DNA from 4 places in the Paenibacillus sp. FSL K6-2524 genome. Region 4 is predicted to be linked to each of the others. Evidence: riboswitches for the same ligand, from Rfam matches in the RefSeq annotation. Region 4 holds a riboswitch; each other region holds the start of a gene.

Region 1 (4,352 bases), 100 kb from region 4:
AAGTACGTTGTCGCCAGCCTTATATACAACTTTGAGTGTATAAGGGACTTTAGGGGCTTTCACATATCCAAACCAGATGGTTGGAGAAGGCGCCTTAGTAGTCAGCTGCACACTTGTTGGACTTGTACCAACATTGAGCTGATACCCATCAACAGCTTTTGCCGTTACATCATAGTCCTTGTTGATATCAAGCGCTGGTTTTCCATTTACAATAAACGGTTCGTTGTATAGCTGTTCTGCTAACTCAGGTTTCTCTACAACGACTCCGTCTGCATTGATTGGTAGACCGTCCGCATTGACGCTATATCCTCTGACGGTAATGGAACCTTTACCGAAGCTCACTTCAGGTACTATGAAGTTCTTCGATGTGGATTTACCATTGACGTCGGTATAGCTCATTGTCGTTACTTTATTGGTCGGATACAACACATTAGGATCTGCATCATTATCCATTTTAACGATGTAGCTCATTGTTGCAGGGGAACCCTCAACAATGTTACCAATTTCCCACGTTATCGTCTCTGACTTGCTATCCCAAGAAGTTGTTCCTTGCGATACCGTAGGACCATCGATCTTATCGAACTTAGCTCCCATCGGATCGATAACTCTTGCGTTTTGTGCTGCATACGAAATCTTGCTAGACAATTCTGTAAAAACTTTGTTCAGTTCAGAACTGCTAGATTCGTAATAGCCCTTATTTTGGGTGTTATTCAGTACATACTTTGCATTGGCACTGTCCCCAACTTCAAGCCCTATGGAATAAATACCAATGCCACCATCTTTGGCTAGCTTAGCCTCTGAGATAGTGCCAATACCATTGTTTTTTACGTCAAATCCATTTACTTTATAAGTTTCCTTGCCTATTCCGAAAAAGCCCTCAGATAACGCATAATCATCACCTGAACCGAGTTGTTTACTGTAATCAAAATCTGAAAGAGCAAATTTAAATTTGTTATCTGGCCAATTATAAGCTGTCGCTTTACCCGCCTTATAACTATACGTCGGTTCTCCATCACTTAAGAGGACAATGACCTTATTCTGTGCTTGGCTTCCATTCAATAACGTACGGGCACGATTGATCCCTGCCTGAATATTGGTGCCTCCCGAAGCAGAAATACCATTAATTTTAGTCTTTAGAGACTCTTTTCCTGCTGTTCCTTGAAAATCAGATTCAGTTGTTACTCCCTCGCCAAAGGACACAAAAGCGATTCTTGTCTTCGAATCTTTAATTAACAAATTGTCGACGAATTTCTTCGCAGCCTCTTTAGCTTTGGTCATCCGACTACCGTCCATACTTCCGGATCGGTCCATAACCAATACAACATCCGAAGTGCTCTGAATATTCTTGCCCTCAACTGTCAACGTTACTTTCCATTGACCCTGTGTCCCTGTAGGTTCAGCCGTCTTTGTCAGATTAACCGCTCCCGGATTGGGCCAGATTAATTCATTCGATGCTGCCGCTGAACTTACGGGCAGGGTACCTGGTATAAATCCTGCGAACACTGACACTATAAACAGCCACGTTACTACAAGTTTCAAACCCCGTTTCATATCTTCCTCCTTAGTTTATGGATTTAGCTCCCCGGAACGCAAAAAAGTCCGGCTGCATTAACGATGTTAATTGCAGCCGGACGATCATGAGTCAAAGACTGTTAGATTCCGAGGCTTTGCGAGCTAATCTTTCGATTAGTGTGCCAAAATATATAATTGTCGTTAGCGCAGTCATACTTTCGTGATATTGATCATATTAATCTGTCTTAATCCAGTATAAGGGAACTATCACAGGACAAATATATCTTACACCCCTAAAATTGTCAATTGCTCTATTAAAGTGAATATTTTCACAAATAGTTTCATATTTTCACGTTTTCATTCAATTTTATTAGCCCTTTCTATAGCCTTCATGGAAGAATTCTATTGATGTCGACTGTTGTATTAATGTGCCAGAATAAAAGTTTGATTTTTCGACAAATTCCCAACACCTAAAAGTTGATTCCAATTCCCTAATCATATTCTTATCCTCTCCGACTTAAAGGTTCATAACAAATAAAAAAAACAGACAAAGGGACGCTTTTGAGCTAGGCTTTTGTCTGCTATTTTTGCTTATTTTACACTTATGTTCTTCGAGAATCCTGCCTCAATCTTCACGTACGTTACATCACCATACTGATCTGTTCCGTGTGCCCAACCTTCACCGGCTTGGTTCGTAAGAGCTGCCACATCTTTAACTTCAGATAATGCGGACCCGCCTGAAGTCATGCTCCCTCCAGCAAGACCATGAAACTTAACCAGATAATATCCCAGGTCTGGAGTGAACGTCCCCACTTTATTTGCGGTTGTGAAGACAAGCTCACCTGCTTTCGCCTGCGTTGAGAGTTGCTGTCTGAAGTATTGACCTGTTTCATAACTATAGGTATCGCCGTCATCATCGTAATAGATAAATGATGTCTCAGATGTATCCGGAAATACATCTACGGTTAGAATATCAACCTTCTTCTCACCAATGTAATTCATTACGGGCTGGGTCGGAATGATTGCCCCACGCTTAATGAACAGCGGGATATCGGACCAATTTGTCAGATCAACCTGGTGAGTGATTGTTTGCCCGCCTTGATACTCCGTGCCGTCCATATAATTAATCCACTGCCCTTGAGGTAAGTAGATCGACTTTACAGCTTCATCCTGACTCACCACCGGAGAGACCAACAGCCAATCTCCAAACATCCAGGAATCGACATCATTCTCAACCTGCGGGTCTTGCGGATAATCGAACACTAACGGTCTTACTAGTCCAATTCCTGTTTCATAAGTCATCCGTTCATAAGAATAAATATAAGGAATAAGTTGATACCTTAACTCGATGGCCGCCTTCGCCGCCGCTTCCGCCGTATCTCCGAAGTACCAGGGTTGACGCTGCATATCCTGTTGGCCATGAACCCTGAATATAGGAGTAAAAGCACTAAACTGCATCCAACGTGCATAGTTGTCAGGTTCCGGATTACTTTGGAAACCACCTGTATCCATTCCCCATTTGAATTGACCCACGTTAATCGAGGTTAACATACGCTCCCGTTGATTCGCCATCGTGTCAAAACCCGAAGTGATATCACCCGACCATAACCCATAGGCATATTTCTGTGCGCCAAGATAATAATTCCGATTAATCGACCAGACTCTTTTGTCGGAATATTCCCTTTGTCCCTCGTAGAGTGCCTTCTGCATATTGATGAACTGCATTGTCGTATAACCTTCATCCGCTTCGTCATTCCAATAACCGATGATTCCTGTATCAAAGGCTTGCTTCGTATGCTCAAAATACCACTTACGAACCTCTTCTTTATCAAAATTGAGATCGTTTACTGCCTGATGCGAGAAATAGTCTAAATAATTCTTTTTGCCGGGCCACCAGAAGTCATGTTCGGATGCATATTTGCCTTGCTCTGTATTTACATGTAGGCGTGGTTTAAAAATACCGGTCAACTTAATTCCCAGGTCATCCATGGTTTGTTTAAGTTCTCCCGATGATCCACTTGGAAACTTCACTTCATTCCAGCGAAACTCACCATATTGATCTTCACTCCAAGCCTTCCAATCAAAGTCGAGTGTGAAGCTATCGATGGGAATCTGTTTCTTACGGTAGGTGGACACTTCCTGTAGAAGCTCTTGCTCATCAATCCCCCACTCACTGTTCATAAAACCCATTGCCCATTTCGGAAATAATGGAGGTGTTCCGCTAATATCTGCTACCGTACTCATCATTGCCGCAGGAGTACCTATGAGGACGTAATAGTGCACACCTTTCCTTGAAGTATTCCTGAACGAGATAATACCCTCATCATTATTGTACCTAGCATCTATAGTATCTACTAACAGACCATATCCTGCGCTGCTCCATACTAGCGGTGCTCCGGGATGACCTTGCTGTCCGCCTCGGACAATCATTGTATCTCCTAACAATATCCCATCCGCCGAACCCTCGGATGCGTTATAACCACCAATTCCATATAAACGATCATTCTGATCATGGGTAAATTCGACTTCATCTACTATGGATTCTAACAAGTCGGGATGTTCAAGCAAAAGCTTTTTCTTTGCATCATAAAAGGTAAGACTTCGTTTCACTGTATCGATCTTTACTTCCATTTGTTCCGTTGAAATGATAATAGAATTACTACTGGTGTCGATTGTTGCTCCAACGGGTGTGAACTGTCGATTTGCGATCACTTCCGTATCAGGATCGGCAACTCCGTTCGGATTCACTTGTACACTTACCGCATCAGCTTGAATTACATCGATCATAATGATATGAGGTCCAGCCTTCAACTCAAGATGATCCTGATCTACTCGTGCAA
Region 2 (4,352 bases), 6.0 Mb from region 4:
TCGGAAATAATATAGGCGTTCCGATCATCTGGATGCTCGGGATCAAGGGGAATATAAGCTCCCCCAGCCTTCAAAACACCTAGCATAGCAATCACAGCTTCGATACTTCGCTCCATGAATATCGATACAAATCCGCCTTTAACCAATCCCCGCTGTTGTAGCATATGAGCCACTTGATTGGACAAATTATCAAGTTGTCCATATGTGAGCTCTTGCGGGCCGGATGATAAGGCAATACGATCACGGAACCGCCGCACGGTCTCCTCCAGCATAGCAGGAACATTCAAAGCGTCAGGCAATACTGTAGACGTATCATTAAGTTTGTCATACGCATCCTTATCTTCTTCCGTAAGAATAGGAATGCTTGCTATAGCAATGCTGTCATCGACCAGCGAGGTTTGAACAATACATTGATAATGACCTGCGAACTTACGAATCGTACTCTCTTTGAATAAATTTTGATGATAGGAGATATCAATCGTCCATTGACCATCTCCTTTGTTCACATACCAGTTTAAGCAACTAGGTGCGTAGGTTCTGTCTACTCCATATAGGGTCTCTATAATTGGAGAATGTCCTATAATGTGCTCAATTTCACTTAGGGATAGAGGAGTAGAATGTTCTACTTTGAGCTTAGCGGATAGCTGCTGGTACAGCTTTCTAAAGGAAATGTTCCCGTTAATAACCATCCGTACTGGCATCAATTCTCCGTTACTTCTTTTTACTCCAACAATCTGGTCTTCTTCTCCACTCATTCTATAAAGGAATATAACATAGCAGGTTAACATCCATGTCTGCAAATCGAAATGTCCCTCAAAATGACCCATTTGATCTCTGCTAACATCCAGTATAAAAGTCGTTCGCTTAATCTCTGTAACGGATAGATGTTTGGGATAATCAGTGAACATATTCCATCCTGACAAAGGTGGTTTGAACTCATTGATCCAATACTCTTTGGTCTTTTCTGATAACAGTAGGGTATTCATCGGTATTTGCTCCTTAGCTCATCTATGCTGATCTATAATTTCAGTCCGGCAACAAGACTCTCCAGCTTCTCTGAAATTTGATTCATTTGCTGTGCAGAATCTACAATTTTATTGGATGAAGAACGCTGCTCTAAAGCTCGTGTCTTGATTTCATCGGATACAGCCGCATTTCTCTCTGCCAATTGGGCAAGTTGTTTGATCGCTGCTGTAATTTGCTCCGTCTCTGCAACCATCTCTTCCGTTGCCGCAGATACCTCCTGAATTTGACTCGTCACCGCATCTGTAGCCATCAGAATTCCACCAAACAATTCACCCGTCTGTTGTACAATGTTGATGCCGACCTTAACATTCTGCTCACCTTCATTGATTGATTTAACGGCTGTCAGGGTTTCCTGCTGAATGTAATGAACTAAATCTGTAATCTTCTTAGCTGAGTTACCAGACTGTTCCGCAAGCTTCTTCACTTCATTAGCAACAACTGCAAAACCTCGTCCGTCTTCACCTGCTCTAGCCGCTTCAATGCTGGCATTAAGCGATAATAGGTGGGTTTGCGTAGCGATATCTGTAATTACCTGCACAATTTCCTCAATCTCACCAGAACGTTCTTGTAAACGTTCAATGGAAACGACGGAATCCATTACAGATTGATGAATAGAGTTCATCTGGTTCATTACTTTTACGACATTGTCATTACCTTGCTCCGATTGATCTCTCATTTGCAGAGAAGCTTCGGATACGGAGGAAGTGCTTCCAGCGATCGTATTGACCCCTGAAGTGATTTCCTCAAGTGAGGTTACCCCTTCCGAGATGGATTTGCTTTGCTGCGATACCTTCTCAGAGATCTCCTCAATATTTTCGGTAATAGCCAAAGAGTGCCCATGATTTTCTTCCATTGTTGTCGATAGCACTTTAGACTGTTCTGCAGATTGAATGGAAACCGACTTTATCGTTGTTACTAAAGTATTAATATTGGCTACGGTTGAGTTAAACTTCGCATTTACCTGACCAAGCTCATCCTGACTTGTCTTTAACTGCACGCTAAAATCACCCTGGCTAAGTTTATCCAGAGCTTGCATTAAATCCTTAACTGGAGCGAATGTACGTCTGGTAGTCCAGAACTGGAATATCAAAATTAAGATAATGGTTATAATCAGTGCAATTGTAGTATATTTCAACAAATCCTGCTTACCTTTCAAGATCAAACTAGCGTCAATATCCATCCCCATATATGCAAACACCTTGCCCTGCTCATCCTGAAAAGGATAGAACACGGTTAGCCAGGTTCCATAATCATCCTTATAAGGTTTAGTAAAAGTAATCTCTTTGGTCTTAAGTAGTTCCTTTACTCCTTCAATATGAAAATCTACTTGTCCCAGATTATCACCCAAATTCAAGTCTTCTCCAGCAAACATATCCAGAATGGCTGTTGGGAAAGCAATCATCAACGTCTTGTTGCCTTCTACAATCTCTGAGCCAAAGATATATCCTTGGGCAACATTAGGATGTGTCGCTGACAATTCATCAAATATTTCAGTTACTTTCTTCTGGATAGCTGAATTTCTGTCCGTACTAGCCATAGCTTCGGCCGCTTCTGCGGGGGTGATTTTGTTCTTCCAAGCCTCCATGACTAGCTGTGAATCAGATTCCAGTTGATTGGTAAGAACCTCGCCTTGAATATAATAACTAGCTGTAATTAAAATAGCTCCCGTTAAAACAACAGAAAGACTAGCCAGTAGCATGTTCTTAAAAACAATACTTCTGTTAGTCACAATCTTGAATACATTATGTAACTTCATTTTATGTCTCCTCATTCGTATCTTAGTATGAATCTATTTGAATCTATTATGTAGGTCTTGATGGCTAAACCTTCATCACCATACCTATTCCCCCTTCAATGTCTAAACTTCTAATATTCCGAGAACAAAAAAAATGACCCATAGCAAAAAAACACCATAGATCACCAATTTTTGTGCAACTGGCTGACATCTCCCACCAAGGTAGGAAGGAAGTCCCTATAGCTTTGCGTCACTACTTTTCAGTAGTTTTGCCGAAATATTTAATTATTTGAGAATAGATTGAAAAAAATAGTTACAAAAACAAAGATAGTTCTATTTTACTTCATTCCCCTAAACTATTCCATATTTAAAAAATATACTAAAGGAATTTTATGGATTTAACTCGGTGGGTCAGCACAAAGAATCAATCTAACTCACGGTACGAGGTCGTTCTAATCTACTGATACCTGGTATATTGAGCGTTGCCCATTGCGGGCGTAAGTGATCAACCTTCACTACCACAACGGTCATATCGTCTAGAATGAGATTTTGCTGATATCGAATGACTGAATCTAGCAGGCGGTCAGCCATCTCCTGGGGCTCTTCCTCTTGAATTTCTTGGATCAATCGTTTGATCCACAATTCCTTATTCACAGCGTGACCTGGAGCATCATAAATTCCGTCTGTCATCATAATCAGTGTGTCCCCCGGGTATAATTGTACGGTTACCAAGTCAATCTCAATCTCCTGTATAATTCCGATGGGTAAATTGCTGGCTGATACAGGAATCACCTCTTGCCCACGCTTGATGAAACTTGGCGAGGATCCAATCTTCATAAATGTAGTCCGGGCAGAATATTCATCGATCAATGCCAGGTCCACCGTGGCATAAATCTCATCCGGTGATCGCAGCATCAGAATAGAATTGACCGATTTGATGGCCAGGGTCTCATCCATACCGGATTGCAACAATTGTTCGAGAATATTTAGAGCAGTACTGCTCTCCATCCTCGCCCGCTCCCCATTGCCCATACCATCACTGATCGCTACCGCGTAGGTGCCGTTTCCAAGCTCCATGGCACTAAAGCTATCACCTGAAAGTAAATCGCCACCTTTAGCTGCACCCGCCACCCCGGTAGTAATCTCATAGGTCTTGGCTGACCCAAAAGTAACACATGCAAGGCCTTCTCTTCCGCCAAGCGAAGTTTCATTGATAACTGCAATATGTTCAACTAGAATATCCGACAATAACGGAGCTATAATCTTCCGGCATTCGTCGTACCCACGAGTATAAGCATGTACAATCTCGATCTCTACGTTCCCATGATCCAGATTAACAATATCGATACTTTGGATGGATAGACCCATCTGCTCCAGTGCTTCCCTAATCTGTTCCTCCTGCCGATACATCGCTTGTCCTTCCCGCTTAATCTCCTTGGCCAGGTCTTCCATAACCTGCGAGACACCCGAGAGCTGCTCAGCCACAAGCTGACGACTATCGTATATTTGCCGTTTCCAATGCATATCATGTTGATAGAGGCCGTACTCATGCTTCATCACTTCTAATACTTGCTCCGTCTTGGAGCAAATT
Region 3 (4,352 bases), 5.0 Mb from region 4:
GCCCAAAACAAAAAAACAGGCTCTCCGAAACCGGATGGCCTGTTTGCCTCTCAACATACTGTTCCTGTCTTGTTCACGATACCATCTTATCATGAAAATCGTGCAAATGGGGTGCATAATTGGTGTATATTGGGTGCGATCCCATACTCTGTTCGGTGCATGTTCAGTGCAAAATGAGTGCAACAAAGTTGTTTTGAAAAAGAATTTCTAATCGGATTCCTTATCCTTCGGCTTGCGCCACTTCAACAAGTGCTCTATATGTTGGAGTAAGAAAGCCACTTCATCCTCTGGACAGAACTTTAATAATTGGTTTAACTGCTCCAACGGCTGTAAGCGAGGCGATTGGTCAAATGAAAACAATTGATGCAATTCGATCCTCAAGCCATTGGCGATCTTTTGTATATTTTCTAAGGATACATTTTTCAACCCGCGTTCGATTTGTCCGATATAATTGGGATGCAGATCCGCTCTTTCGGCAAGCTGCTCCTGCGTCAACCCCAGTTTCTCCCGTAATGCGCGAATACGTTGACCAAAAACTTCCCGTATTGATAACAACATGACCACCACCTTATGCTTTCAGCTTATAAGGTGGATTTTCACAAATGAACACACGATAAGTTCCCTATTTATAAAACCAATAGTGTCTGTTATAATGAATTCATCTACTTGGTTCTACTGGAGTTAGAAAAAAACGAACTCAGAAAGATTAGACCTACAGCTGAGGAGGCCCTTATAATAGAGGTTGGGGTTATATCTTGCATTTTCATTTTTTTTCTGTTCACCAAAAGAAGATGCGCAGTGGCATCTTCTTTTGGAATCCGATCCTTTACTTTTCATTAAACGGGTCATAATCCAATAATGCTGCACGGTTTTTAATTTTGCGGTATATCTTTTGCAATATTCGCTTCCGATGATAGAAAAATGCACGGCGCGATAATCCTAAACGATCCATGGCGGTTGAAAACGCCAGTTGATCTTGATATCGCAGTTGAACGAATCGTCTTTCCTCTGGGGTGAGAGCCGAGAAAGCGTATTCGATCAATCCGATTCTAGATTTAAGAAACGGTATTTCATGCTCGGTGATTTCCAACCGGTGAATGACTGTCCGAAGTAACGCGTCGTTGGGATGACCGTAACCATGGATCGCAACTTCATGCAATGCTTTGGTCAAGCCCGGAATATACTCGAGCTCTGTTTGAACGTACTCCAACTGTGCTTTCCAATCCACATAAGCCATTAACCAAGTCTCAACTTTTTCGTAAGGGGTTATCTGTTCGGTTGGCAACATATGTCATTCCCCCAATTCCCTATCCGGCTAATCAGACATAATTCACACTCCGTTTCTTTTCGACACATGTCGATCATCCTTTCATCCATCATTTCAGGGACAACCCAACGGTGAATGAGAAAAAAGAACTACGTTAAGTTTGTCCCCTTCGTAACACGACAGACGCTACTTGTCCATTGCACCATCCTTTAGTTGCTTCGCCACAAATCCCTCCTATTCATAGTGGGCAATTTTTCACTACTCCTACCCCACCTTATCCCTCATTGTACCCATTTCCGATGACATTCGGCAGGGTGATTTATTAATCACCCTTAGATATGCTATTTTTGTCGAATTGAATCGCATTTTGTCTCCTATATGAGCTTCGTGTTATTTATTGTCCGTAAAACCCATTAGACCAAGCCGTATTGCCTTATCTGCTGCTTCTTTGATCGATTTTGTACCGAGCTTTATCCTTATATGACGAACGTGGGTCTTCATCGTATTTGATGAAATACCCATCAACTGAATTAACTTAGGCTGGGAATGGCCTAAACTGATTAATTGAAGCACTTCTATTTCAGTCATGGTCAACTTACAACGAAGTTCTTGATGCTTCAACCGGGTGAGTTCCTCGCGCAGTACCTCCGATGCTTTCGGGTGTAAGGATGAACTGCGGTGATACGCTTCCCGAATTGCGATGACGATGTCTCGCATATCGGCATTGCTTATAAAGTTTACCGCCCCGACTGTAATTGCCTCGACGATCACTTCAGGATCTGTACTCAAGGCCGTGGCAATAATGGGAATATCTTTTTTTGCGAGAATGTCCTTTATAGCTTCTAGCCCATCCCGCCTCGACGGCTGGAGCGATGCATTCACCACAACAACATCCACATCCAGCTGTAAACCAGCTCGTACCGCCTCTTCTTTTGTGACGGAGATGTTAATGAGATGAATATCCATCGCTTTTTTGAGCAATCCTGCAAAGCGGCGGCACCATTCCTGGTCGCTATCCACTAGCACAACTCTAATATTCCCTTTACCAGCCATCATAGGCAATTTCGAATGATATTCTGCTTCGGATATCTTATTCCCCTCCAATTCTGCAAAAAACAAAAACACGACCCCATAGGCCGTGTTTGGCAAATTGGGTAACCCGGCGGTCATCACTTGAACAGTGAGAAGATCCGTGGCTTTGCGTCACTGCCTTTCGACAGTTTTGCCGTTTTCCATATTGAGTTGCCGTTCAACCGAAAATCCGATTTAAACTTAGGAACGATTTCATTTGGTTGACAGCACATAATCGCCCTTTCCCACTTTCTCAATCAAGGTGGAAATATCTACTCTTCACGTTCACGACGCGATATTTCTTAAATCGCGCGATCAGAGTATTTTTATTTAGATACAAAACTTTCATTTATCGGAGTCTTCTTCTTTTCGCTTCTTAGAATGAGTCTTATTTGTCTTTAAAATAACAAAAGAACAGATGATTAAACTAATATAAATGACACTAATCATCAAAAGTCCAAATACATTGGAATTCAAAATCGCCCCCCCCCCTCTAAATTAAAAAATTATTCGAAGGTGCATTTCACCACTTTACTCAGAGTAGTCATTCGAATTCCTTATGTTACTGGACAAGGCAACCCCACCCAACCGCTTCACATTGCATCTCCCATCTTTCACATGAATGGATAACTATTCATCATCTGGTCGATCCCATTTTTTAGAGTACGCTTTACTTGTTGCCCAGATGGTGATCCATATAATAAATGCGGCTACTCCAAAAACCGCGATATAAACGAGCAACATACTGACACCTCCAGAGAAGATTGATTAATACCATCGGTTTGACTGCAATTTGATAAATAGATACACCATAATTCCCAGTACAATAGCGGTTATAATAAAGCTGAAGATCAAAAGGACATCACAACCTTGTTTGCTGAAATAAAGGATACGATTGTTGGAACACTTTTTTATTATCCGCCCGACAATCATGGCAACCGTTTGATTTCCGATATTGTCCAGAAACCGTTTTTGTCGAAAGAATATGAATAGCCTTTGAGATACACGTGACCTTCTGACAAGTCAAACAAAAAACTTTATTCTTTAAATTGTTCATTGTCTTCTCCTCTCGCTTACATGTACGGTCTGAGTCATCCTCATTGTGTAATAAAATCAGCTTCAGTATATCCAAGAGAAAGGAACAATGGTTTCTGAAGTGTATCATTATCCAACAATATGGAAATACTTCGGGCTTTGAGTTTTTGGAAACGACGAACAAGGGAATCGACGAGTGCTCTTTCAATTTCGGAGTTTTGGTCATTCCCTTCGACTGTAATTCGGTAAAGTAGTCCTTGCTGATCCCGAATGTTCCCGATAATGACTCCAATTATTCGGTTATTCTTCTGCTCAACCACGATCAAATCGCTATCCCAATAAAGTTGTTTAGCGAAGACGGTTATCGTTTTTTCCAAGAAGACGGCCGAAAGGTTGTTTTCAAGCAAGGTCGAAACTTCCATATAATCCTGTAGTTGAAACGTACGAACAACCATATCAAACAGCTCCTTGTTTCATCTTAAAGTGGATCACTATATGCAAAAAAACCAATTCTTCTCCCCTGATACAAAATGTTTCGTTTTGGAATGTGTAGTTGTTTCGCCTTTTCCAAAGCAAATACGACGCTCTCGCAATAACCTGTACAAGATCCCAATTCATGACGAATGCCGGTCGTTTGCTTCAAAAGAATGATCGAGAACCCCTCTCCCTTTTGCTGAATATGAATTTGACTCATTTCATACACTTCCGATCTGAACCTTGCTGTTCATGAATCCTGGTATCGAGTGTGTTAATCACGCTCATTAACTGGTTATTAAACATGTTTTTGGTCATGAAAAGCAGATCACATAAAAGAGGATCTTGCACTGAATAAACGACGCGAGTTCCAGCCTTCATTCCTATTACGAGATGCTTTGCTTTTAAAACACCTAAATGTTGGGATACTGTTGAACCTTGACTTTGTAAACGCGATTGAAGCTCATTGACACCTTTCGGTCCTTCACAAAGTAACTCCAAAATC
Region 4 (4,352 bases):
TTGAATGCCGGTATGGTCACCTGCTGCATACATCGCACCATACGGCTGCATTAATCTAATATTCTCCCGAATAAGCTTGGCATCATGGTTCTCACTACGACCATCAAGGCCAAAGTAATCAAATAATCTATTGATCCATACATCATAACCCGTTAAAGTAGCCATGGGATTTAGATCTTTCGTTATAAACTCATTGTGGGCCAAGGTAGCCGTACCCGTGAAAATAATACGCTCACTCACCATTTCGACGACATCAATCATTTCACGGTCACTAACGTTCGGATGTGCTGCTTTGTCTGCGTCTAATCTTTGTTTATACGCGGTTAAGAAAGTTTTAAATTCGGCTGGATCGGTATCCTTTGTCATCATCGGGAATCGTTCTACACCTTCAAATCGAAGGAGAGGCGCTTTGCCTTGCTCTTCCGGCGTATAAGGATTAACGATATAAACAGGTCCACCTTTCGTTACATCATGGGCATATGCATTGTTGGTAGTAGATTCAGGCACCACGATCGTATTTTTCCCAGCACGCAATTGTACACCCCTTGCCCAGCTATTCCAAGAACCTTCTTGCTGCGAAAAGATTAACGAAGGTACTTTAGCGGTAGAATCGACATCCACATAGACGTTGATCGTATCGCCGGGCATTGCCACAAGTCCAGTAGGCTGGTTATTTGTGCCCATATTAAATCTAAGATTTTGCTGCGCATGCTTCTTCATATCGCCATGTTGTTCAGCTGTAATGATCATACCTTCGGTTTGTACCTCACCATTTACGATCTTCATCGCCAAATCCAGTTGATCTTTGAGCTGAGGATATAATGGGTGTGCTAAGGCTACTTTCTCTAGCTCATTGATTTTTGCAACACTATTGTATTCGGGAACTACCGAACTCATCGTTCCATCAGTAAATAGGTCACTTACCGTATCACTCACTTGATCTTGCTTGTAAAATCTAAATTCAGCCACAAACGGTCTGTTAATATTAGCTTTTGTGAACTTAAACTTAATTCGCTTAAACTTCGTTGGCTCAAACTTAAATTGCAGAAAATCATTTGTACTAACTGCAGTTCCGCTAGAAACAAGTTGGAACGTATCTCCTTTACTCGTCTCGGATGCATAGATCTCGAATGCCTCCGGGAATCCCTTCCGATTATCTCTAGCTAGAAAGGCTACTCTGTCCAGCACTTCAGCATTCGTTAATTCAAATACAACTTCATTCGTGAAGGTATCATCATTGTTTTTATTCGTTTCCCAATGTGTATTTGGCTGATCATCCAGCATGTATTCTGGTTTCGTTCCCGGGTAGCTTCCGCCATTAGTCGTTACTTTGGACACGTTCGAATTCGGCATACGATAGGCTTCGCTATAAGCTGCTTCATATTCCGTGCCATAACCTTTAAGGGTGGAAACCTTTGCTGTAGTTGATCCTATTGAATTGCCTGAGAGAAGTATTCTTGCATTCTCGATCTCCGCTTGAAATTGAGCGTATAGCGGATGTGACTTCACTTCATTCTCCAAAGCTATTAATTTGTCTAATGTATTAAACTCTTCGCTAACTTGACTGTATGTATCATCCGTAAATAAGTTCTTCATCTGATCTGATACGGCATCTTCTTTATAGAAAGAAAACTCAGCCCCACTTGCCCATTCTTGATTCGCCTTTTTGTATACAAATTTGATTCTCTTAAATGTTGCCGGCGCAAATTTAATTTCAACTACGTCGCCTGTTGAACCTTTATATTCACCCGTCGATACCAATGTGTAATCATCGCCTGAGTCCGTCATAGAGCTATAAATTTCAAACTCCTCAGCAAACCCTTTGCCCTTTGCACTAGATTGTCTAGCAGCATACACGATTCTATTTAATGTAGTTGATTCATCTAAAAGAAATACGACCTCATTCGTAAACGTTGAAGTATTCGGTTTACCTGTCTCCCAGTGCGTATTCATATCTCCATCGATCGCCTTGTTTATAGGAGAACCTGAATAGTTACCACCATTATTCGTGATCGATTTAATATTTGCATTATCCATTTTAAAAGCTGTGTTGTAAGTATTTAAGATTTCCTTCCCGTACAAATCGAACGGCTTAACCGATGCTAAGCTAGATTGACTAACCCTACTCTCTAACACATTCTTCGTTACATTAGCGTTATGTATTTCACTTGCTAAAGCATACCCAACTTCACTCGACATACTAACTAACAGCGCTGCAGATGTGACGATTGCAATCATTTTCTTCATACGTTCTTCCTCCTGATGAACGATAGTTATGACGAATGACCTAAAAAGGCGCAAAAAAAACTACCCTAAGAGTAGCCCGATTGCACACAAAGTCTATTAAAAATGAAAACTCCACTTTTAATAAACTTTAAATAACAAAAAGAATATTACACTCTTTGGCAGCTGGCTGACATCGTCACTAAACTTGATTAACTTTAGTCCCTTTAGCTTTGCGTCCCTACATTTCCATAGGTTTGCCTATTCAATTTTAAGTACATTCTCACAGTAACATATCAAAACATCACACCGCATGGTCAGTTGGTATGATATCGTACTAGGTAATTTACATTAATTTTGATGCATTTTCATTCATTATTTTCATGGTTTCCAAGAGATTTTGATATAGGTACTGATACTTTAGATATAGGAGACATTAAGTGCACGTTTATAGTTACAACTTCGAAAAGAAAAAAATGTTATAATTTGGGTGAACTATCGCCACTCCCATTGACGGCATAGAATAATAATATAGGAGGTCATGTAGATGAGAAGGATTGTGAGTTCTTTTCTTATATTATTTTTGGTTATAACAATGACAGCATGCGGAAATAAGGAAGCTGAAGAATCGCAAGTTTTCAAAAAGGAAAAAGACAACTTATCATTAGAAAATGTAATAGAATTATCTATAAAGGGTAATGAACTTTCATGGAAAGATTTTAAAATATACGATAGCACTGATATTGGTAGTGGATTATATATTCAGCACTATGATATTGATGAAAAATATTATCTTCTTATCGGTGGTGGCAGCATAGATGAAAAACCTATGTACATTCGTTTGGTAAAAGCAAATAATTCAGATGACTATATTGATATTAGAACAGACGATATAGATGAGTTTATTTCTGAGTAAGTTGATGTCTTATTTAAATTACGCTTGATCCTTACGATATAACTCTCGACTCTTATAGCCCGCCTGAAGAATCATCTTCATTTCTTCTCTACGCTTGGCTCTTGTTTCTTCTTGTTTCGCACTATAGACATACCGTGCCCAATCTTTGCGGTATCCTGGAGTAAGCGATTGATATATCGCAAGCAGCTCAGGCGTATCCTCCAAATCCTTCTCCACACTTGGAATCAGGGAAATATAATCATCTACTCGTTGACTTGATTGCGAAGAAGTTTGGTTTCTACCTCCAGCGTCCTCTTTTAACCCAACAACGGTAAAGACATCATCCAACCCCACCATACGTGCAAATTTAATATTACTTGTCCCTACATATCCACTCTCATCGCTTCCTATACCATCCAGTAAATCGTCCCGATGAATGTACGTGGGATAGACTTTGTTTCCCTTTTTAGGGTATGCCGCAAAGAGATAGCCATTCTTGTTGAGGTGCTGATGTTCAATCACGCGATCAACCAGTTCCTTTAAAGACTCCAGATCTAACACAAAGGCAAAAATCAGATCATACCCATGCTCCTTGAGCGTTGTATCATAGTCTGCCAATTCGACCAAATAACCGCTTCCTTCAGGTTGATTCAATACCGCTACTTGGTCGTACTTATGTAAATTCAACTTTTCTACGATCGATTTAGCCATTACGCTTCGCCTCCTATAGGTATTCCGATGTTCTTTTCTTATTAATTCATACTAATTATATCCCAAAAAAATCAAACTATATAAAGAATCAAGAACCCTTATCACCATAGATTGGCCCATTAGTCTGTAATTACATTTCATGTTTTTGTGTTTGTCCATAATAAGTTATACTGAGTAACAGTATGAAGTTTATGACGTAATCAACTTACTCGGAGGGTTATTATGAAATATAATTTTGACCATGTTATAGCTAGAGAGAACACCAACTCATTAAAATGGGATCGGACGGTTCTTACAAAAAGACTGGGTTTTGATGCAGACGGAATATTACCACTGTGGGTTGCCGATATGGACTTTCGTGCTCCTCAGCCTGTCATTGATGCTTTAATAAAGAGAGCAGAACATGGAATCTTCGGATATACCTCTCCTCTCGACGATTACTATGCGGCACTCACTTGGTGGCAGAAATCAAGACATGATTGGGACATTCAAAAGGAATGGGTAACGATGATGCCAGGGATCG

What was found. A riboswitch is a leader RNA that binds a small molecule or an ion and turns the genes downstream of it on or off. The one in region 4 is predicted to bind cyclic di-GMP.
Region 1: another riboswitch for cyclic di-GMP. It lies ahead of NST85_RS27725 (MucBP domain-containing protein); the one in region 4 lies ahead of NST85_RS28185 (NPCBM/NEW2 domain-containing protein).
Region 2: another riboswitch for cyclic di-GMP. It lies ahead of NST85_RS00295 (methyl-accepting chemotaxis protein); the one in region 4 lies ahead of NST85_RS28185 (NPCBM/NEW2 domain-containing protein).
Region 3: another riboswitch for cyclic di-GMP. It lies ahead of NST85_RS04945 (helix-turn-helix transcriptional regulator); the one in region 4 lies ahead of NST85_RS28185 (NPCBM/NEW2 domain-containing protein).

What each region holds. Positions count from the first base shown of each region.
Region 1 is NZ_JBBOSP010000001.1:5,963,637-5,967,988, forward strand. It holds gene NST85_RS27725 (MucBP domain-containing protein) at 1-1,551, opposite strand, end outside; cyclic di-GMP riboswitch class I at 1,620-1,706, opposite strand; gene NST85_RS27730 (glycoside hydrolase family 31 protein) at 2,104-4,352, opposite strand, start outside.
Region 2 is NZ_JBBOSP010000001.1:59,984-64,335, reverse strand. It holds gene NST85_RS00300 (non-ribosomal peptide synthetase family protein) at 1-986, opposite strand, end outside; gene NST85_RS00295 (methyl-accepting chemotaxis protein) at 1,019-2,782, opposite strand; cyclic di-GMP riboswitch class I at 2,954-3,045, opposite strand; gene spoIIE (stage II sporulation protein E) at 3,191-4,352, opposite strand, start outside.
Region 3 is NZ_JBBOSP010000001.1:1,116,311-1,120,662, reverse strand. It holds gene NST85_RS04955 (helix-turn-helix domain-containing protein) at 208-558, opposite strand; gene NST85_RS04950 (hypothetical protein) at 827-1,288, opposite strand; gene NST85_RS04945 (helix-turn-helix transcriptional regulator) at 1,658-2,437, opposite strand; cyclic di-GMP riboswitch class I at 2,418-2,504, opposite strand; gene NST85_RS04940 (GNAT family N-acetyltransferase) at 3,436-3,828, opposite strand; gene NST85_RS04935 (hypothetical protein) at 3,852-4,067, opposite strand; gene NST85_RS04930 (ArsR/SmtB family transcription factor) at 4,064-4,352, opposite strand, start outside.
Region 4 is NZ_JBBOSP010000001.1:6,066,815-6,071,166, forward strand. It holds gene NST85_RS28185 (NPCBM/NEW2 domain-containing protein) at 1-2,247, opposite strand, end outside; cyclic di-GMP riboswitch class I at 2,402-2,495, opposite strand; gene NST85_RS28190 (hypothetical protein) at 2,771-3,139, shown strand; gene NST85_RS28195 (YdeI/OmpD-associated family protein) at 3,158-3,829, opposite strand; gene NST85_RS28200 (MalY/PatB family protein) at 4,052-4,352, shown strand, end outside.